Regions from separate parts of the Pigmentibacter sp. JX0631 genome, predicted to be linked through region 1. Evidence: riboswitches for the same ligand, from Rfam matches in the RefSeq annotation. Region 1 holds a riboswitch; the other holds the start of a gene.

Region 1 (11,320 bases):
CTTTACTAAGACCTAATATTTTTTCTAATTTAAGAGCCGTTGGTAAACTATGTCCAGATTTAGAACTATAGCCAGAGGACATTAATCCAATATTGATATCATTCATTTGAAGATGTTGTAAATATCTACCTAAATCAATGTATTGGTGCCAGCTAGACTTTTTATTAATTAAACTAATTCCAAATTGTGATCTTTGATAAACAATTTGATTAATAGCAATAACTTCATTTTCTAAAACATAATCACTAGATACTTTGTTTAGTTTATTTTGTTTTATTTCGTATAGGCCAGTTTCAAGTTGTTTGAAATAATTATTTTGATTTTGAAAATAAACTTCAATATCTTTAAATTTATCTAAATTATTGTTTGAAGTTACTTGATACGATCCTAAATAGATATAGTCTGTATTTAAATTTAAGGTATTTAGTATATTAGGATCATACTCAGTATTTGTAATTTCAAGTCCAAATTTAGGCAATATTTTATCAAATACTCCTAATATATGCCCCGTTTCAAACTCTAATACCTCTGAAACATTTAGTTGATAAACATTTTCTATTGCAGATTTTTTACCGATAAAATGGATTTTTAAATAATTTTCTTTTCCGGAATGAATATTACAAAAATTAAAGAGTTTATGATCTACAGGATGATAGTAATAGCATCCATTATTAATAAAGCTTAAATTATTGCATTCCAAGTACATTTGAGTCGCATAAAGAGCTCCAGGGGAAGCGTAAGAATATTTTGGTAAAAGTCTTTCGGAGCTTTTATATTTACCAAAATATCTAAGAATTTCACTGAAGTTATCAAATGACAAATCAGAAATAAATTTTTTAACGGAATTTTTTGCAGTCTGAAAATCAGAAATCAATTTAAAAATACTTTCATTATTCAGAATATTTCCATCAAAATACCGGTAACTTTTTCTTGAAAAAGTAAATTGCATCATTTCTTCAGTTGGAGTTTTATAGTTTAAGGAATATGCGCTTTTTAATTCTAGATCATTTTTACTATGAATCCCATTTTCTGCTAATTGCATTAAAACCTGGTGTTTATTTTCTTTACTAATGTGATGAGGTGAAAATTTTCCTTGATCCATTAAAACAGCTTCATTGGTATTTAATTCAATAAATGCTATTAGATAATCACTATTGTATTGTTTTTCATTTTTAACAATTACTGCAGCATGTTTAATCCATTGATTCATTTCAATTGTAGCTTTAATTTCATCCAACTCTATTCTATACCCTCTTAGCTTTATTTGATTATCAGCTCTGCCGCAGTATAAATATGATCCATCGTCTATTAGTCTTACCAAATCTCCAGTTTTATAAAGAATTTTGTCATCTTTAGTCATTGAAAAAGGATTTGATAAAAATCTTTCATTAGTAGTCATTAAGTTGTTTAAATATCCTTGACCTACTCCTTTTCCAGCAATATAAAGTTCTCCAATTTCTCCTATTGGGGTGATTTCTAAGTTTTTATCCAATACATAGTAATACATATTTGAAATAGGTTTACCTATTGAAATTATATTTTCATAGGTGTCTAATTTTTTAATATTTATATTAAGCGCTGAAGAATTTATGGTACATTCTGTAGGGCCATACAGATTTATAAAATTGCAAAATTGAATTTCTTTTGATGCTTTAGAAATCAGTGATTTATTTAAAGCTTCTCCACCTACGAAAAGATGTTTTAAAGTATTACATGATTTTAATTCTTTTGTATCTAGCAATCCTTGGAGAAGAGTTGGGACACATTGTAAAGTATTTATTTTATGCTTATTAATATAAGATATTATTTTTGCAGGATCCATGTAACTATACGAGTCAGTCAGAACAACTTGTGAGCCACAAGCCAAAGATAATATTTCCCATTGTGCAGCATCAAAACTTATTGGAGTTTTTTGAAGTATTATTGAATTACTATTAATACTTTGATTTTTTTCTAACCAATCCATCTGATTTAAAATATTCTCATGATTTATCATAACTCCTTTTGGATTGCCTGTACTTCCGGATGTGTAAATGACATAGCATAAGTCTTCACTTTTTATATTATTGGGTTCTAGTAAATGATTTATTTCAAATTTTTCTGCAAAGTTATCTGAAAATGATTCACTTAAAATTATATTTTCTACTGAATTGACCAAACTACCTATCTTTTTGGATAATTTTTTAGACGTAATAATATTTGTTACATTACTATTCTCAAGCATATATTTTATTCTATTATCAGGATACTCTATAGATAGAGGTAGGTAAGACGATCCAAACGATATTATTCCCCATATGCTAGTAATTATGTCAAGAGGGTTTTCCAAATAAACAGCTATAATTTGTTTATTACTAGAAATTATTTTGTTTAAGCGTCTTTTAATATTTAAGATATATTTAAGAAAATCTTCATAGGTATAATTGACATCATTATATGTTACAGCATTTTTTTCAGAATATCTGACACAATTAATTAAAAGTTTGGAAAAAATATTTTTTTTATTTAAAATTTCTTTGTGTGAATTTTCAAATTTGCTTTCTTCAAAATTTAAATTATTTTCAATAATTCTATTTATTATATAAAGGTTTTCACCTTCTAATTGGCTATTTATTTTTTGCAAGATTAACCTCTTTTTGTTTTAATTATTTGAATAATGTCTTAAATATTTTTCCTTGTAAAGAGGGAATTGAAGATAAATTTTAATTCATAAAGTTTACTAAATAATTTTAATTAAATTTATTATATTGTTAATTAAAATTAAATTTATTTACACATTTTTAAATATTATATTAATTTTTGTTATTTAATTAATTTTTTAATATTCTATTTTTTTAAATTACAAAAAAAATAAATTAAAAAATATTTTTTTGATGCGAATTATAATTGCAAATTATTCGTTAATATTATTAATTCTAATAAAAAAAATAATGGGCAAAAATTTATTACCTTTAGTTTAACTAACTAGTTACAGCTTTGCCCTGGTCCAGCTGGCATTTTGCAGCTACTACAACATCCTTCGCCACCATTTATGGATACACAAGTAGAGCAATAAGCTACTAAAATCCATCCGGCAGCGCACCATCCGCTACAGTTACAGCAAACAGCCTTTGACATTGGATTTCCCAATAATTTGTTTGGATCTTTCGGATCTTGATAGTCACTAAATAAAGTTAAACACGCGTCTAATTTTTTTGTAGTAATTTGTGAGCTATTTTTTTTTGCATTTTCAATTATCAATTTCTTACTTTCTTTTGAGTTGACTGAGTCTAGTTTTTTTGTAATGTCACTTCCAAGAACCCATCGAAAGCATTCTTGAATTTCGGTAAAAGCAAAAGAATTTTTTTGAGCAAGAAAAAATAGTGCTATGATAATAAAAAAGTTAAAATTTTTCATATATATTCCTTTTTATTTAAATATATATGAAATGATTAATATCTTTATTTTATGTCAAATATTTGACAAATAATTATTTATAATTCATTTTTCTAGGAGCAATAAATAATGATCGATTAATCCAGATCCTTCATGAATAGGAGTGTCATGACCAGAGATTATATAAGATATTTTAAATTTAACTTTTTTAATTTTTTAGGATATTCATCCAAATTAGCATAAGACAAATTACCAAAATTTTCTTTTAATATACAGTTACCATATAATACTTCTTCTTTCGCAAAATAGATAAATATTTCGTCTTTTGTATTTGATGGAACAAGATATATTGATTTTACTTTGCCGTCTTGAAGTTGAAAATTATTTGGCATAATTTTAGTAGGAAAAATATATAGTAGTCTAGGATAATCAGGAATTTATTTTTTAATAAAATCTAATGCTAAAAAAAGAAATGCATTTTAATTTAGAATTCAAAAGTTACAGTTTTTTAAGTATGCCACCATAAATTTTGCCATTTAACTTTCCATTGTTCTCAAGAATAACTGTACCATTTCCATCTTCAAATAAAATGTCACCATTGACTGTGCTATTATCAATGTACACATATTTTTTATTGAAAAAACTGAAACTCGATTTTTTAATAATAATTTCTTTAGTTTTTGTTTTATTTGTAATTTTAACTTTGTTTGATTCGACAAATATTGCCTTATTAAATGTTGAATTTTCTGCATAAAAATATCCTTTAACATATATTTTTCCATTTATGACAGAATTTTCTTCAAATCTAACAGCTCCATCATTTGTAAAATTATTTAATAAAACATTGTATCCTTTAAAGTTTCCACTTCCTTTATAGTCATCACAGATTAATTTTTTTGATACAAAAGTGCCAGAGTTATTAATATTTTTTATATTAATTTTATCTCCATAAAATGCTCCAGAACCATTAAATATTTCTGCTGTTAAGTTATCAGCTGTGAAAGAACCTGAGCTATTTATGCTCTCAACGAAAACATTTTGAAAATTACTTTTACCACTATTAATATAGTTCTTTTTTATTTTTATGTTAATAAGTTTGACAGAACCTGAATGATCAATGCATTCAATTTCGGAATTACTTAACTCTATTGCTCCCAGAGAATTTATGCAAGCAAATGCAGAGCAATGCAAATAGATAAACACCAGTGCAACAATAAATTTACAATATAGATTTTTCATTTTTCACCTAATTAAAAAAAGTCCTCTAATTAACTAAGAAAAAAAATATGTAATGTCAATATTATTTTTTGGATTGAAAATAAAATAAAATTAATAGAATACATTTTTAAATTTCTAAAAAAATAGATTTCTGCTTACCATAATTGAAGTAATAATTTTATCCAACTTTGTAAAGTTAAATTATTTAGCAACGACTCCAGCCACAAGAATTACAAGTAATACAGCCAGCTTGATGAATAAGAGTATCTTTTTGGCAATTAGGACAATTTTCACTAATCAATTTACTTCCTTCTGGGATATATTTTTTTAGCACCCGGCAAATTGCTTTTGCAAAGGTTGTCAAATCTCCTTCTGATTTTTGCAGTTGCTGTTCAATAAATTTTATATCAATACCGTGCCTTAAATTAAGAGAAACAAGGCGAGTGATTGCATTTTCACAACCATTGTTTTCAAAATTTTCTTTAATATTTATTTTTTGCAATTTTTTACTTTCATTAATAATTTCTAAAAAGTAAATACCTTTTTTATTTTTAAATATTTTACCTGTTTGATGATCTTGAGAAATTATTTTTTTCTTATATACTCCGCAGAATACTTCATAAGGATTACCATCAAGTAGACCAATAAGAACTACCCAATTTTGTGCTGCTACCTTTATATAATGGATATCACAATCAAGTAGTTCTGGTCTTTTAAAGGTCGCAAATTTAGATATTTTACTTTGATTAGAAGAATCAATATTATTTAATACTCCTTCTCTACTTTTATCTCGATATACTGTAACGGACTTCAAATTTTTTTCCCAAGCATTAAAATAGATATTTTTTACATCATCAATGGTAGCAGTACTAGGTAAGTTATAAGTAACTGAAATACCACTATCAATATATTTATAAATTTCTGCTAATAAGTTTATTTTATCTATAGAATTTATATTTTTCTCAGGAATTTTATCCCATGCTGCAAAAACCCATTCTTCTGATTTTATAAGTTCATCAATATTTTCTTTAGTTGGTTCAATATTTTTTCTTTTTAATTCATTTAAAACACAATTATCATAAATAAAGTGAGATCTATATTCACCTGTTAAAACACGTTCTTTTCTTTCATGATAAGGAGCAAATGCGGGTTCGCAGCCACTACCTCCAGCGCTTACAACCATTGATAAAGTACCAGTGGGAGCTATTGAAAGGCAACATACGTGCCGCATTGAAGAAAAATCACTTTCTTTTAGATTTGTTAATTTAATAAGTCTTTGAATAAAAGGACTTTTTAAAAACCACTGTGACGAGAATTCAGTGAAATTTCCACGTTCTTTACCTAAATTAATTGAAGTTCTGTAAGCTGTTTCGGAAAAAACACGCATTATATTAGAAACTATTTCTATACTTTCTTTTGAACAATATCTTACTTTATTTTTTATAAACCAATCATAAAGTCCTGTGAAACCGAGACCAATTCTAGTCATAGATTTTAATTTATCACGTTGAACAGGATGCGGTGATCTATTTTCATTATATTCTGCTAAAATAACATTATCTAAAAATCTAATTCCAAATTCAACTCTTTCTATTAACCAGTCTTCCCATTTCTCACTATATAAAGGCATGTTGTAAAAATTTATTGAAGACAAGACACAAGTATTATATGGATCTAACTTTTGTTCAGAGCATCCATTAGTTGAAACAATGTGATATTTTTTATTTGGGTGATAGTTACTATTAGACCAATATTCGCTTGAATCCCAAAATTCTATTCCTGGCTCTCCTGTTTTCCAGGCTTGAAGTGCAATTTGATTGAATAAATCATTTGCTAAAACTGATTTTTGAATTGAAATTTCTGGGCCTGGAGAATTATCTAGTAATATTCTTTTTCCTACTTTAATTTTTTGATTTTTCCTTTCCCAAATTAAATTTATCTTTTTATTTTCTGCAACTGCGTCCATAAATTCATTATCAACTTTTACAGAAATATTTTGGGAAGAAAGTTTTGTAATATCGGATTTACAAGAAATAAATTCGGGGCTATCAGGATGATAAATCCAAATATCTGGTTTAGTGGCTCCTCTTCTATTTTCTGCTCCTATAATTTGCATCGCTGAATCATATACTGTGAGAAAACTTACAGCACCTGTGCTTGTTTTTGCGCAATTATTAGTTTGTGCGCCTCTTGGTCTTAAACCTGAGATATCAATGCCGTTACCTTGGCCATATGATGCAATTCTACTCCAATTTTTTAGTGATTCGCCAAAAATGTCTTCAATAGAATCATTAACTGGTTCTTGAGTTGTGCAATTTACAAAAGAAACTTTACGATTAATATTACCCGCTCCACGCCATATGCCTCCAGCAGGGCTAAAATCTTTTTTGCAAATATATTCTATAGTTTTATTTTTCATAATAGAATAATATTTTGTGTCGTATTTATTAACTTCATGAGCGACTCTTTCGATCGCCTCTTGAAAAGTTTCTTTTTCCACTTTTCCAGTTTTTTCAATAATTTTATCATGACAATATTTGGCTTCAATAATATTTTTATAAATATCAGAAGAAAATTCATATTTTAAAGTTTTATTCATAGCCTGCTTCTTTTAAAAAAATTCCTTCCGAGCAGTTTAGTATTTAAATTGCTCAAATTTATTTTAGATTAAATTATTAAATTTTGAAACTTTAAATTACTGGAGTCGTTTTACCTTTTTCATCGATAGCAACCATTGTAAAAATACCACTAACTGCAACTTCCCTTTTATTTGTATACATTTGTTCAACATAAATTTTAACTTCAACTTTTACACTTTTTGTTCCAACATAAGTAACAATTCCATAAATATCAGCAAAAGTTCCAGCTGGTATTGGTTTTTGAAAATCAGTTTTATCTAAAGAAACAGTAACCATTTTTTTTCTTGAAAAACGAGTTGCAGTGATAAAAGCAACTTCATCCATCCAGTTTAATGCAGTTCCTCCAAATAAAGTATTATAATGATTAGTTGTGTCGGGAAATACGCATTTTATCATCCTTGTTTCTGAAAAATGTATTCTTTCTTGAATGTCATCAGAATAATTCATGTGTTACCTCTTGCTCGAGAGAAAATAAAAATAGGTATTCGGACTTTCATTTATTTTGATTACCGTTGCGGCACAGTGTTGGATTTTCACCAAGCTTCCCCTATTTGGAAAAGATACTCACATTTAAGGCGTGAAGCAATTTTATTTTCAAAATTAATTGTTTTTTTGTTTATATTTAAGCAAAAATATTACCGTTTTATCAATTTTAAATATCAATACCTTATGATTAATGTGGTAAATTTCTTTGATTTATTATTAATAAAATATGCGTAAAAACATTATTAGGATCAATTTCTTTTAAACATTTTAAATTTTTAAATCTACAATTACTTTTTTTACCATGTCTACTGCATGGACTGCAATTTAAATTTAAATATTCAAATTTGATATCTTTACTTAATGGTACGAAACCAAATTGTGGTGAAGTAGCACCAAAAATTACGGTACCTGGTACATTAAAATTATCGGCAGCATGTGCAGCAAAAGAATCATTAGTTACAACAAATTTAGCATTCGCAATAATATCTAAAGTTTCAGATAATTCTGTTTTACTAACCATATTTATGACTCTACTAGATTTAGGAAAGTCAAGATATTCCCCTAAGTATTGTTCATTTATGGATCCGCATAATATTATAGATAAATTAGTTTCGTTTTTTATTTTTTCAATTAAAAAACGAAAGTTTTCTTTTGGCCACATTTTAATAAAGCTACTCGCACCAGGGAAAAGGCAAATATATTGCATTTCTTTTGGAAAAAAATAATTAGCAGGTAAAAAAGGTGAAAAATTATATGTATCTAAAAAGTTTTCTTGATCATTTAAAATAATTTTTTGTAAAAGATTTTTTTGCAAGCTTTTTATTCTGATAAAATTTTTAGGTACAAGTCCAGTTTTTTGTTTGAAATAAAAGAAAGATAATAGAACCAAAAGTATTCTATAAAATGAATATTTTTCTATGATATATTTTTTCTCTAATCCAATATTTAATTTTTCTTTTAGGTATTTAAATACTCTTTTACTTCTATTTGTGTTTTGTAAATCAATATATATTGCATTAGAAATTGTTTTTATTGATAAAATATAGGATAGAAAGTTTTCTGGAAGAACTTCTTTGCCTTGTAAAAAGAAGGATGGAGTTTTATTTTTTTCGAAACAAATAAATGCCTGCAAGTTTTTAATTTTTAATGCGATATCTTTGTTACTAGGAGAAGTTATAAAAACTGGAAAATAATTATTTTCTATTAAACAAAATACGCTGTTTGCAGCAATTAAAACATCGCCTATAGCACTTAATCTAGTTAAAAAAACAAGTCTATTGTATTGATTAATTTTATTCATGGGAACCATTTTTCTTCAAGTATCTAAATAAAAATAAGCTTGACCAAATAAACATTGCTAAAATATACAGTCCTCCACCAGTTGCAGAAATAGCCGTAGCATATGATATTTTTCCTATTTGATCTGGATTAAATGCTTCTAGAATAAGGCCAGTGCCAAATATTGGTATTGATGTAAGAAAGGTAATTATAATAATTTTTAACAATTTTTTAGAAAAGTAAGGAAGAATAATATTTAGAGACAATCCGAGTAAAATAGCACTATAACCCATTACATTCATATGGGCATGAGCTGATTTTAACAAGGTTCTTTGGTTTTGCATAAATTCGGAAGTTGGAATTTGACTAATTGTAATTTGCTGAATTAAAACAGCTAAAATGCTGCCAAAAATACTCCAAGCTGCAATCCAAAAAAAACCTAAGCCTATTAAAAGAAATTTGTATTTTTGCAAAATCTTCCCTTCGTGATGTTTAGCAAAAAAGTAGAGCAAATTTGATATTTGCATTAATTTTAATTTACTATGTATTAAATGACTTTACATCTTCTTTGCCTAAGGTTTAATTCTTAGCAACACTCTTCATGTATCTTAATTTGGAGAACATGAAAATAAGGAAAGAAATGGTATAATTAAATGCATCTACGGTTAGAAAGTTTTGATGGTCCTCTTGATCTTCTTTTGCATCTAATAAAGGCGCAAGAGTTGAACATCTTTAATATTCCTATCGCAATGATCACTGAACAATATCTTGGTTTTTTAAAACAAGTTCCAGAACTGGATTTTCTCACAGCAGGTGAATATTTGGCTATGGCTGCACAACTGATTGAAATAAAGGCAAATTTATTAGTGCCAGTTTTGCAAAATAAGTCTCAATCTGAAGCAGAAAATTTGGCTCAAGTAGCTGAAGAAGATCCTAGAAAAGATTTGGTTCAACAATTGCTCGAATTTGAGGCATATAAAAAAGCTTCAGAAGTTTTACAGCAATTGAATACTATAGCGCAAGAACATTTTCCAACGGCAGAACACAAAAGACGTGAAGAAGAGTTTTCGGTTTTTGAGCATCCAATTAAAGGCAATCCTTTCGACCTTATTATAGCGTTTGAAAAAGTTTTATTAAAGTTTACAAATAAATCTACTCCTAAAGTTATTGTCCGGGCTCAAAAAATCACAATTCAACAAAAAATGGAATTTATCAAACAGAAATTATCTGAAAGTGATTCTGTAACTTTAAAATTTCTATTTAGCGAGTGCTTGTCGAGATATGAATTGATTGTGTTAATTATGGCTCTTTTAGAATTATGTAAAGCTAATCATGTGAATGTTTTGCAAACATCTATGTTTGCGGACATAGAAATTTCAAAAGGTTTAAAATTTTTTGATGATGCTTCTACTCTTCAAGAAACTGAAGAGTTGACTTGACATATTCTCGATATGCTACACTTAAAGGATATTCTGTATCATTTAAGCGCATTTCTAGTCGAGCACGTGTAATATTTTCTTTACTTATTGCTTGATTTAAATTATGAATTTCTTCATCAATTAAGTCATTAAATGATATTTTATTACTGTTTTGTTCTGTCATTTTCTTTTGCAAGCTTTTAATATTTAATGAATCTTCATTTTTTCTAGATAATTGATGTCCTAATCTTTCTATAAAAACCTGATTTTCATAAAATTTTTCATTTACTTGAATTTCTTGTTTTGCTTTTTCATGGTTTAAAACAATTATTTTTAAAAGCTTCGCTAAAAATATACTTTTTTCATATGTTTCATCAGTAGAATAATTCATCAAATTTTCTTTTAGCAAAATTAAATTAAAGCGAAATTTTTCATCTTTTAAATTTAAAAAATAAAAATATGCATTTGCAATAGTTTCTAGTTTATTTAAAATAAGATAAAAACCAGCATTTATGGTATCTTCTTGCCAGTATGTCAATGGCGCAAATAAATCTTCTTTTCTGAGTGCTAAATTAGAAAATATAATTTTGTTTATTTCTAAAAAAATGTAGTCTAAATTGAAATCTAAATTTATTTCTTTTTCTATTTGTTCAATAAACATTAAGGCTCTAGAACACTTTACCGTTGCGGAAGGAATTTCATTAATATTATTGATACCTTTTTTAGCATTGTGAATGAGAATTTTTTTTATTTCTTTTAAAAGTGCACAATATTGATTATAAAAATCTTTGAACATTAAAAAGCTTGTATACTGTCTAGCTAATGGAATTCCTAAAGCAAAATCGAATTCTTTTATAATTTCTTTGTAGGCAATATCACCCCTATTTTTTTGCTGAGTTTGTTCTA
Region 2 (11,320 bases), 220 kb from region 1:
GAATTGCATGTCAAAGAATCATTAGGTGCGATTGATTGGAATCTTCCAAGAGGGAAAGAGCTAGAAAAATTATTGATTCAGCAAATGGAAAATGGGAAAATATTTTTAGGAAACACTTACAACCCTTTTTCACTCCAAATTTTTTATAACACACAAAAAAATGGTTATACTGCTATAGAAAAAGATAGTTTTACATTAGCAACTGTTTGGGCTGGCGAGGTAACATTGGAAACTAAGTATGATTCAATAACTTTGCAAGGTGGAGAAAGCCTTCTCATTTCTGCTGATGTTAAAAGTCTTTCAATTAATATGATAGAAAAATATAGAGAACAACCTAAAATTGCTTTTTTTGCATTGAATGATGAGGTTATTTAATGGCTTTTATTAATGAAGCAACAGGAGATATTCATTTTAAGGTCTTATACATTGGTAGTAAAAATGCAGGAAAAACTGCCAATATCCAAGCGTTATTTTGTGAAACCCTAGCTAATGATAATAGCTTGGAATTGAATGAAGTGATAGCTGATTTACCAAGAAATAATTTTTTTGATTTTCTTCCAATAAGCTATGGTAAAGTAGCTGAAAGAAATGCAAGAATACATCTTTACACTCTTCCTTCACATCAATTATGGCCAACTGTAAATATTAGTTTACTATTAGGTATAGATGGAATTGTAAATATTATAGATAGCAGAGTTCGTTACTTAGATAAAAATTTAACATTTTTAGTAGAAATTAAAAAAATGTTCGAATCTATACAATTAGATTTTAATCAAATTCCAATTATATATCAAATGAATCATTCAGATTCTTATGATGCTCTGCCAGTAGAAACTCTCCAAAAAAATTATAATTTAGATTCTTCTGATTGTGTCCAAGCTGTTGCAATACAGGGATTAGGAGTTATGGAAACCTTCGCGAAAATTGCAGAAAAAGTAGTCCAAAAAGTAATATAAAAATAAAAAATAAAAAAATATTTTTTTAGTTGCATCTTTTTTTGAAATGAAATAGTACGTTATTACTGTCTTGCTAAATCATTCAAAAAAGAGGAAAAAATGAATATTAATAAATTAATTTTAAGTGCTATTCTGTTACCTTCTTTCGCCTTTGCTGCAGATGAATTGCCGTTACTTTCTAAAGTAACAGAAACAGGTAAAGTAGCCGCTGGATATAATAAATCTATAGAATGTACAATATATCAAAGTAAAGTAAAGTTGAGATATACTGCGGGATTTGCAGCAGTTGTCCATGAAAAGCCAATTTCTTTTGGAGGTGGCATTAATTTCATGCTAAGTGACGCAAAAAGTGCGATACTAAAAAGAAATGTAGTGCGTACGGACTCAGAAACTATTACCTATCAGGCTTTCATGTTAAATGATTATGGAAAACAAGAAACTATAGAATTAGGGACTTCTGTAAAAGGGACATGGGCAATAGAGAATCCTTCTGTTGGAGCAAATGGCTTTCGTTATTTACTAGACAAATTATGTAAGTGAAATTAGAACTTCATCTTTTAAAAGGTGAAGTTTTTTTTTACAATATTAAAAAATAGAAAAATAATACTAAAGATTTTGATTTTCCATTCATTTCAAAAAATAACATATAAAATTTTTAAATAATTCTTACCGATTAGAAATTAAAAAAAAATTCAATTTATATTATTAGGTTAATTTAATAATTACTAGAAAATTATTTGGTACAGAAATTGCTAATTAAATATTACTATTAATTTATATTAATAAATAAAATAAATTAATAGTAATATTTATTTTCTTAAATAATAAGGAAAAATTATTATGAAAAATTTCTTGAAAATAGCTTTAATTAGTTTTCCAATATTAACTACTTTTACAGCTCAAGCTAATGTATTTGCCCCTCTAGTAGAAAATTTTAAAGGATCTTACTTATTTTGTGTAAATGAAAAAAATACTTATAAATGGAAATGGGCTGCAAAAAATGAGAATTTTAATAATAAGTATAAAGGAATAAAAAAAATAACCACTCACTCTGAAGAATGGACATGGTTAAAAGGTTCTCCATCCTTAAATAAACACTTTAATATCGTTTTAGATATCAAACATGAATTTCAAAGTATGAATGAAGCAAAGGAGTTTTGTGAAGAATTAAAAAATATTTGCACATCGCAGTACGGTGATGATTATTCATTAGTAGGAGTATCAAGTTATGCAGTTCCTGGATGGGGATTAGTGAGTGTAAGGTATCCTACTCCTGTTGTTGAAACTGAATCTACTGCTCAAAATGATTATGCAAGTGAAACTGAACCCTTGCTAGGATATGAAGTGGAAAATATAAAATCTAAAACGTCTTCTTGTCCAAATTGGAATTATAAAGAGTTTCCTAATGCTGGTGGAGCGAAATATGATGTTGAAAGAATGATTACAGATCGTTTATTTTCTCAGAAAAAGTGATAAAATTCTCCGAAAAGAAAAGGAGAGTTTTATTAAAATTTTTGATGCTCATTTTCATATCATAGATAAACGATTTCCTTTAGTGCCTAATAATGGATTTATCCCTGAAGAATTTAATGTGTCTAGTTATTTAAAAGAATTAAAAGACTTTAAACTTGTGGGGGGAGCTGTTGTTTCAGGATCCTTTCAAGCATTTGATCAAAGTTACTTACAAGATGCTTTAAAAATTTTAGGAAGTAACTTTGTTGGTGTTACTCAAATTCCTGCTGATACTTCTGAAAAAGATATTTTAGCCTTGAATGCTATAGGGATTAAGGCCGTAAGATTTAATATCAAACGCGGAGGATCCGCTACACTAAAAGATTTAGTTTATTTTAGTCAAAAAGTATTTTCACTGTGTGGCTGGCATACTGAAATATATATAGATTCGAAAGAATTATTTTCTATTCAGCAACAAATCTTGCAAATTCCCAAATGTTCCATTGACCATTTGGGATTAAGTAAAGAAGGAATTCCTGTTTTAAAAAAGTTAATAGAAAAAGGAGTTTTTGTTAAAGCAACTGGATTTGGACGACTAGACTTTGATCCTATCCCAGTTATGCAAGAATTTATATCTATAAATCCTAATAGTTTAATGTTTGGGACAGATCTTCCTTCAACAAGAGCGCCAAAACCTTTTACTTTAAATGACATTAAAATTATTGTTGATGCATTTGAGAAAAAAGTTTGGAAAAATATTTTTTATAGAAATGCAGAAAAATTTTATAATTTAAAAAACTAAAATATCCATCCAATTTTTAAAATATTCCAATATATTATAGGATAGTTTTTTAAATTCTCACTAATAGTCTTTTTTAATTGATCATTCAGAGATGAGTATTCAGGAGATTGAATGGCGTAAGAAATATATTGTTGCACTGTAGGATCTGTTAGATTAATATTATTCTCAACAGAAACATCTAAGGTAAGTTGCGCTCCAATTTCTGTGCCGATAGCAAACCAGCCGAAACTTCCACTCCAAGTAGCTAGCAATCCAATTTGCGGAGTCCAATAAGTTGAATTAATAGTAAGAGTGTCTATAAAAGGAGTTGTTAATTTTTGGGGAAAATTTGCAACTGTTAAGTTGATATTTCCTGTAGATTTAAAGAAAAATTGCCGTTTTCCATAAGCAGCTCCGATAAAAAAACTTCCTCCAAAAGGAAATATACTTAATTTTCCTTCATACTGCCAATAAGATAATTTTAAGGTATCAAATTGAAAATCTTGTGATGAATTAAGCATCGATTTTAATTGTTTTGATCTAAATAAGTCAAATTCATTAAAGTAACTATAGCTTGCCGATAATCCAATATATTTCCAAAATTTCGATTCAATACTTAAATTTGGACCATTAATAATTCCAAATCCTACCATAGGTCCTACACGAATTGGTCCAAACAATCCTTCATCGTTATCAGTTTCTTTTTTTTCTGAATTTTTTTCATCTTTGTCCGACTTTTTTTCATCTTTCTCATTACTTTCTTCTTCTGCTAATTCATCTTCTTTTATATTATCATTCTTATTTATTTCATCTTTTAAGTTGTTATTTATTGGCTTTTGACCTGGTTTTTTAAAAATTTTTTGATTATTTTGACTAGGAAATTTTTGCTCAATAAACGGATTATCATTTATAACTGGATTTACTAAATTATTTTGCAAATTTCTTTGTTGAAGTGGAATTGTAGGATCAATTTGAGAAAAACTCTTTAATGAAAGGCTAATAAAAAATATAAAAATAAATATTTTCAATAAGCTCTTCATATAAAGAGGAACCTCAAATATAAACGACCAGAGAAAGATTATTAATTTATATTTTAATGTAAAAAAAAATTAAATCAAGGAAATAAAATCACTTGCCCATAAGTCACCACGAATTTTTTCGCTTGCTGATAGCGCTATGTTGTTATCTGAAATTAAAACATTCTTTTCTTCAATAGCTCTGGAAAACTTAGAATTTTTATTAATTTTTTCAAGAAAATCATTTTTATTTAGATACTTTTCTAACCAAGAAAAAGGGATACCATTCGGGGTTCGCAAAAGTGTGAAAATCATTTCATCAATATATTCCCTTTTAGTACGTGGGCTTTCGTAATGAATAGAAAAATTTTTCCCTCTCTCAATTTTGTCAGTGAAAATTAATCTATCATTTCCTGGATCTATTTCTTGAAATGAACTGGGACCAATTCTGTATCTCATACCAAAAGGTTTATCCGGTGTTTGTGGGAGTAGTCCATGTGAACCTGTTCCAAGTCCTATATAGGGTTTACCGTACCAATACAAATTATTATGCTTTGTAGGAAACCTAGAGAAATTACTCGTTTCAACTTGTTGTAATGATAATTTTGAGCAACTTTTTAATATTTCTAAATATTCATTCACAGCATTATCTTCATCAGAATAATTTTTCTTTGCAAATAAAGTTCGTTGCTCGATAGTTAAAGCATAAGCTGAAATGCCAGTTGCGCCATTTTGAACTAATTCATTAATTTCTTCTGTTATAGTTTTGGAACGATATTCTTTTTTTAAGCCATAAATTAAATCTACTTGTATATTGTTAAATCCTGCAGAATTTGCCCAATTTAGGTTATCAATTACATTTTCTGGTGTATGTTTTCTTCCTAAAATTTTTAAAGTCGAGTGACAAAGAGATTGAGCTCCCAATGTAATTCTAGTAAAACCTATTTTTCTATAATCATATAAACGGCGTTTAAAATTTGTTAATGGGTTAGTTTCTAAAGTAGCTTCCTCTATTTTAAAATAGTTATTTAATATATTAAAGAATCTTTTATAAGCAGAAGCTTCGAATAAACCGGGAGTACCTCCGCCAAAGTAAATAGTTACATTTTGTTGATAGTACTCTTTAAGATTTTCAATAAAGTAAATTAATTGCTCTTCTAATTCATCAAAATAAAAAGAAATATCTTTTTTAGAAAACTTAGCAGTTTTGGTGAAATCACAGTAAGGGCAAATATGGGGGCAAAAAGGAATATGAAAATAGAATCCAATATTTGCTTTTTGATTAGGAATTTCGATCATTTTTTATTATCCATTTTCTTGAAGATGCATTGCGCCAAATTGAAAATAAAGTTTCTAAAGAATTATACATTAATACAGGCTCTAAATTTGCGAAATTGAGACGCATAAAATTATAATGTTTACTATCTTTTGAAAAATAGTATCCAGGTGCAATAGATATTTTTTTTTCTAATGCACGTTCTTCAACTACCTGTAAATTTTCACCAGGTGGAAATTCAAACCATAAATACATTCCAGAATCAGGTTGATTCCATTTTGAACCTTGAGGTGAAAGTTTTTTTAACATTGCGATTAAAGTATCCCTTTTAGAACGGAAGGTGTTTTTAAGTTTTGCAATATGTTTCTTTAAAATACCTCTAATAATTAGTTCGTAAATTATTTGTTGATCAATAATTGAAGGTGAAATACATTGTGCAATATAAAGGGTATTAAGATATTTTATATTTGCTATACTTGAAACAATATATGCAATTTTTAGACCTGGAGCGAACACTTTAGAGTAACTTGAAATATAAAATGAGTTATTTAACCCTTCAATAGTGGCTAAATTTGGAATTATAAACTCATCATAATTAAGTTCACTATAAATATCAATTTCAATGATAATTGCGTTTATTTCTTTTGCTATTTTAATAATCGCATGTCTTTCAATTGCGGTTAAAGAACCACCTGTAGGACAATGACAATTAGTGTAGATTATAAATGCTTTGGGTTTTTTATTTTTTATTTCTAAAATTTTTTCTTCACTCAAAAATATTTTTTCAAAAGATCGTTCAACAGAAATTACATTGTACTTTTTTAAAAGATCTGAGTAGAAAAAAAAATCACTATTTGGAGTTTCAAGCACAAGATAATCATTTCTTGACAGAAAGCCACTTAGAATAATTTCTATGGCATGCTTTTCCCCACTTGCGAGCAAAATCTGCTCCGTATTTTGAATTGGCATTCCTTTATTTTCAAGATCAAAAGCTATTATTTCTTTCAAGTTTTGGAAGGAGTTGTGTTTAAAAGAAGAATAAATTAAAGTTTGAGCTGAAAAACAAGTTCTCGAGATAGCTCTTAACTCTTCCATAATACTAAAACTTTTGTAAACTTGATTTCCGCCTAGATTTGCATAATCTTCTGGAAGCTCTAGATAGTGAGGAAGTGGGCAATTCATTTGCTGTTTTTTTAAAACAAGGTTGTGATTTTCCTTTTTTGGAGAGCTAGATAAGTTAATCTTATTTTTTTTGTAAGAAACATAAAAACCACTTCCTAATTTGGCTTTTATAAATCCTCCATCACATAACTTATTGTAAGCAGTAATAATTCCAATTTTGTTTATTTTTAATTCGGCAGATAAGTCTCGTATACTAGGGAGTTTAGAGCCAAACATAAGTGTACCGGTTTGAATTGCATGGCTGAAATGGTCAAATATTTGTTGGGAGTAAGACTTACTAGAATCAAAATCAATCGTTATTTTTCTAAATTTTGCCATACTAATAAGCCTTTACAAATAGTTATTCATTGCAGAATTAAACTCATATCTAACAGTTTATAACAAAATAAGAAAATAATTCCCAGTACAGTTCCAAAAAAAATAGGAGTACAGTTGAGGGTTAATATTGTAAACTGTACCTATCAATTAAACTGTTAAAATTATAATTTAATGCCGAGACTTTCTAGAACTTTTATTTAGAATTTTTTATGAGGTAGTTATGAAAGAACAAAATGCTTATGATATTCACTCTGTTTATTTAAAATCTAATGAAACAGGAATTGAAAATTGGGAAAGAATTGAAGGGGTATATGATTTTGAAGCTAGGGAAGATGCTGAAAAAGTAATCCCAAGTTACCAAGGTTTAAAATCTAAGACAAAATTGAAATTGAATATCCAAAAATCAGCAACTGTCATTCCAGGTGCAGTACGAAGAATTGTAAAGTTTTTCAAATAAAAATTAATTTTTGCAAAGTGTTTTGGTTTCCTTCTTTTCATATACCTTCTAGAAATAATTCACCGTCAATTGACTAAAATAGTAAGCTATGTAACTTTTGTGAAGTTGATGGTTTTGCGTTTTTTATTTGATAAAAAACCAAATTAAAAGGGAATTTAGTGTAAATCTAAAACTGTCCCGCAGCGGTAAAAAAGAACGAAATTTGCAATATAGCACTGGTTAATCTGGGAAGCTGCAAAAAGTAGGAATTAAAAAAGGCTTTTAAGTCCGAAGACCTGCCATCATGCGTTCCTTGTAGACGCTTATGGAACAAGATCCGAGGGGATCTTCTATAAAAAGAAAAAAACATGAAGTTTATTATCGCAACAAAACTTTTTTTGTTGCCTAGTTTGGCATATTCCCAAAGTCCAGCTCCAATTATTGTGTTACCTAAAGATGAAAGTTCTGATTTAGGGAAAATGCAATCAAAAGAAAAATTTAAAACTTCACAAGAAATTTTAGAAGATCCTGCTTCTGGAAATATCAATCAGGAACATATTTCTGCAACAACAGAACCCGGGACATTACCAGAACCAAAAAGTATTTCTGATTTGGCAAAAAGAATAACTACAGGACAAGTAGAACAATTTGGTGGTGAAGCTGGTGCTTTGCGAGTCCGTCTCAGAGGTGCTCGGGCTTTTGAGCCCACTTACTATTTTAATGGACTTCCTTTGGCTGGATCTGATTCCAGTGAGCAAATAGTTTCTTTAATTCCTATTTCAGCAATAGCAAGCCTGCTGGTTTATCCCGATAGCCCACCCTTTTGGTTAAGCAGTATGGGCATTAGTGGCGATATAAATGTGATCAGTTGTCAGAAAGATAATTGCTTTGCTAAAAATAGAGCGTCTGATGAAAATTTTTTCAAATTAAATTCTAGAGTGGGTTCATTTCATTACTGGCAAAACTCTATTAGTCATGCTCTTCAGTTGAATAAGAATTATTCTGTGTTTTCTGCGGTAGAAGCAACAAGTAGTAAAGAAGACTATCCTGTATTTAACAATAATAATTCTATATTAAATGCAAATAAAGGTCAGTATGAAAATTTGCAAAATAATGATTTTCATAAATATTCAGGATATTTTCATTTAAATATAAATTCTAATTTTTTCGGAAGTATAAATTCAGCTAATTTATATACAGATTATGAAAAGGGAATTTCAGGAGCAGTCAGTAGTTCTTCAAGTGCAAGAATTAAAAAGAAACTATTTATAAGCACTCTTCAAGCGGAAAAATTTTATCCAGATAATGGAATAATGTGGAACAATCAATTAGGGATTATTTTAAATAAATCAGAAATTTCAAATTTTTCTGAAGGATTTACTACTCAAGCAAATTCAAGTTTTAATACAACGGCGCAAGTTAAATCATGGGTAACAATTCCATCTCAAATTATTTCAGAAGAAAAGTCTGGTATTATTTTAGAATACCTTAATTTTACGCAAAATACTACAGCCGCGGTTCCTGCAGCACTTGATAATTCTAGTGATAGTCAAAGTAACTCACAAAGGCAAGAATTTCATTTAGGACTATTTGAAAGTATTTATTTTCCAGTAACTAAAGATTATTCTTTATCATTTAATTTAAATAGCTGGGTTTCAGCAGCTCAGTCGCAGATGTCTATTGATTGTAATAAAGGAAATTTACAAAGCATTTGTAATACTAAAAGCAATAATATGGATAAAAATATTTACGGTTATTCTTTTTCAATTCAACAAAAATATTTATTTATTATAAATTATTTGCGCTATACCTTAGCAATGCGTAGACCTTACTTAGCTGAAATTTATGGTTCACCAAGTGGAATTTTGGCAAATAATAATTTGCAAGAGGAACAAAGCAAAAAAATTGAATTTGGGTTTACATTTCCCTATTTTGAAATTGGAACTTTTTATACAAAAGATTCTAATTTAATTTTTCTGCAAGAAATTAATCAGTTTACTTCACAGTATCAAAATATAGAAGATTCAAATCGTGTTGGATTGTATTTAAATTCAGATGTTTACTTGTATAAAAATTGGAAATTCTATTTTTCTTACCAATATGTTAAATCATTAATGACTAAAAATAAAAACGAATATTTTGTTCCAAGAAGCTCAGAAAATTCAATTAATTCTGGAACAAGCGTTGATAATATATTTTTAACAAAGTTTAATGAATACTCTACATATTTTGGCTCATTTGTAAATTTAAATTGGCAAAGCGAGTTTTATTTGGATTACTTAAATATAAATAAAGTAGAGATACCTCCTATTTACAATACGGGTTTTTCTTTCCAATTTAAAAATAGAAAAGAACAAAGAAACTTTATTTTTTCTTTCGATATTTTTAATATAGCTGATGAAACTTATGCAAGAGTATCAAACATCACAGGTTTTTCACAACAAATGCAAACAAATGGTTATATTGGTTACCCTCCCCCCGGAAGACGATTTTATCTTACAATTTCAGGAGAAATATAATGAATAAATTAACCTTTAAAGTAATAAATTTTTCTCTCATTTCTGTTTTAATTGCATGCGGCAAGAAAGAGAATGTAAATCCAGAATTTGTTATCACAGATGATAAAACAAGTTTTGTTGCAAATAAATACAATAACTTCAGTAATTTATATACATTTGATTTTGATACTAAAAAATTAGAACTTATTTTATCTAGAACTCCTAGTGGAGATGCAAATGTATATCAAAAAATGAATGATTCTAATGGCATTGAGGGATTTTATTTTGCTGAAAGATTTTTGTCTTCTCCAACTCGTATTACTTATCTTAAAGCAAACAAAAAAACTTCTGGGATTGAAAATACCAATTTTCCAATAAATATTCACAATTTAATTATGTTTAAAAATAAACTTCTTGGGATTGGCTATGAAGCAGAAATCATAGCTTCATCACCGGATTTATCGAATACCTTTATAAGTAAAGTTAAACTAGATACCGGATCTGTTTCATTAACTACTGAAGAAAAGCAATTAAAAACAACTCATTTATTAACAGCAAATAATAAAGTGTATGTTCTTACTTTAGGAACCTATGATTATGCTGGGTATCAAAAAAATAAGCCCTATATTTTTGAATTAGCAGATGATTTGAAAACTATAGTTAAGAAAACAGAAATAACCAATTGTTTTAATCCTGCAAGTCAAGTTAAAGTAATTGATACCAGTAAAGTTATCTTAAATTGTAATCCTTATTCTGAAGATAAAGGGCTAGATACAAATTTAGTTTATATTGATGTTGCTAGTAATAATATAATCATTAAAGAAATATTAAGGACAGATAAAAATGGTGATGTTCAACAATATGAATTAGGTGGTGTTTCTGCAACGAAAGATTCTATCTTAATCACAGAAAGAAAAGATACTGGTAGCTATACATGGGATAAAATTAATTCTGCCTATTGGTTTGACCTGAATAATCCTGAAACTATTGTGTTAAATGAGAAAAATCGCAAGAAATATGTAAAGAGTTTAGCAGGAAAAGTTACATATAATTATAGTAAAAATATGTATTTATTTAGCTGTGTGGTAGATCCTGCAAGTTTTACTTGTATAAATGGAAAAGCTGCGATATCCAAAGACCTGCTCGGTGAAAAGTCTGAAATCATAGATTTTAATATACCTGAAATTAATGAAATTCAGTTCCCTATTCCAATTTATCCATGAAAGTTTGCTTCCATGTCTTATTCTTTATTGCTTTATTGTAGATCTGGCTTTGAAAGCGAATGTGCTGCGGAAATCTTGGCTTATACAGCTGAACGTTCCGTTGCAGGCTTTGTCAAAGCGAAGGGAAACACCGCCCATGTTCTTTTTCAAGGACATGATCCTCAAGCAGTAATCAATATTTG

What was found. Region 1 has a riboswitch for cobalamin ahead of QEJ31_RS09475 (acyl-CoA thioesterase). Riboswitches for the same ligand answer to the same signal wherever they lie in the genome.
Region 2: linked by a shared signal. The riboswitch ahead of QEJ31_RS10460 (TonB-dependent receptor) and the one ahead of QEJ31_RS09475 (acyl-CoA thioesterase) in region 1 are both predicted to bind cobalamin.

Annotation. Positions count from the first base shown of each region.
Region 1 covers NZ_CP123622.1:2,150,855-2,162,174, forward strand. The annotation lists gene QEJ31_RS09450 (amino acid adenylation domain-containing protein) at 1-2,623, opposite strand, end outside; gene QEJ31_RS09455 (hypothetical protein) at 2,965-3,396, opposite strand; gene QEJ31_RS09460 (hypothetical protein) at 3,555-3,767, opposite strand; gene QEJ31_RS09465 (hypothetical protein) at 3,874-4,614, opposite strand; gene QEJ31_RS09470 (hypothetical protein) at 4,799-7,192, opposite strand; gene QEJ31_RS09475 (acyl-CoA thioesterase) at 7,284-7,679, opposite strand; cobalamin riboswitch at 7,691-7,821, opposite strand; gene QEJ31_RS09480 (glycosyltransferase family 9 protein) at 7,906-9,018, opposite strand; gene QEJ31_RS09485 (hypothetical protein) at 9,011-9,469, opposite strand; gene QEJ31_RS09490 (segregation/condensation protein A) at 9,650-10,435, shown strand; gene QEJ31_RS09495 (hypothetical protein) at 10,404-11,320, opposite strand, start outside.
Region 2 covers NZ_CP123622.1:2,368,501-2,379,820, forward strand. The annotation lists gene QEJ31_RS10415 (type I phosphomannose isomerase catalytic subunit) at 1-375, shown strand, start outside; gene QEJ31_RS10420 (hypothetical protein) at 375-956, shown strand; gene QEJ31_RS10425 (hypothetical protein) at 1,056-1,496, shown strand; gene QEJ31_RS10430 (hypothetical protein) at 1,797-2,429, shown strand; gene QEJ31_RS10435 (amidohydrolase family protein) at 2,461-3,210, shown strand; gene QEJ31_RS10440 (hypothetical protein) at 3,207-4,229, opposite strand; gene QEJ31_RS10445 (radical SAM protein) at 4,299-5,504, opposite strand; gene QEJ31_RS10450 (PLP-dependent aminotransferase family protein) at 5,488-6,981, opposite strand; gene QEJ31_RS10455 (hypothetical protein) at 7,202-7,438, shown strand; cobalamin riboswitch at 7,531-7,736, shown strand; gene QEJ31_RS10460 (TonB-dependent receptor) at 7,786-9,936, shown strand; gene QEJ31_RS10465 (hypothetical protein) at 9,936-11,138, shown strand; gene rlmM (23S rRNA (cytidine(2498)-2'-O)-methyltransferase RlmM) at 11,151-11,320, shown strand, end outside.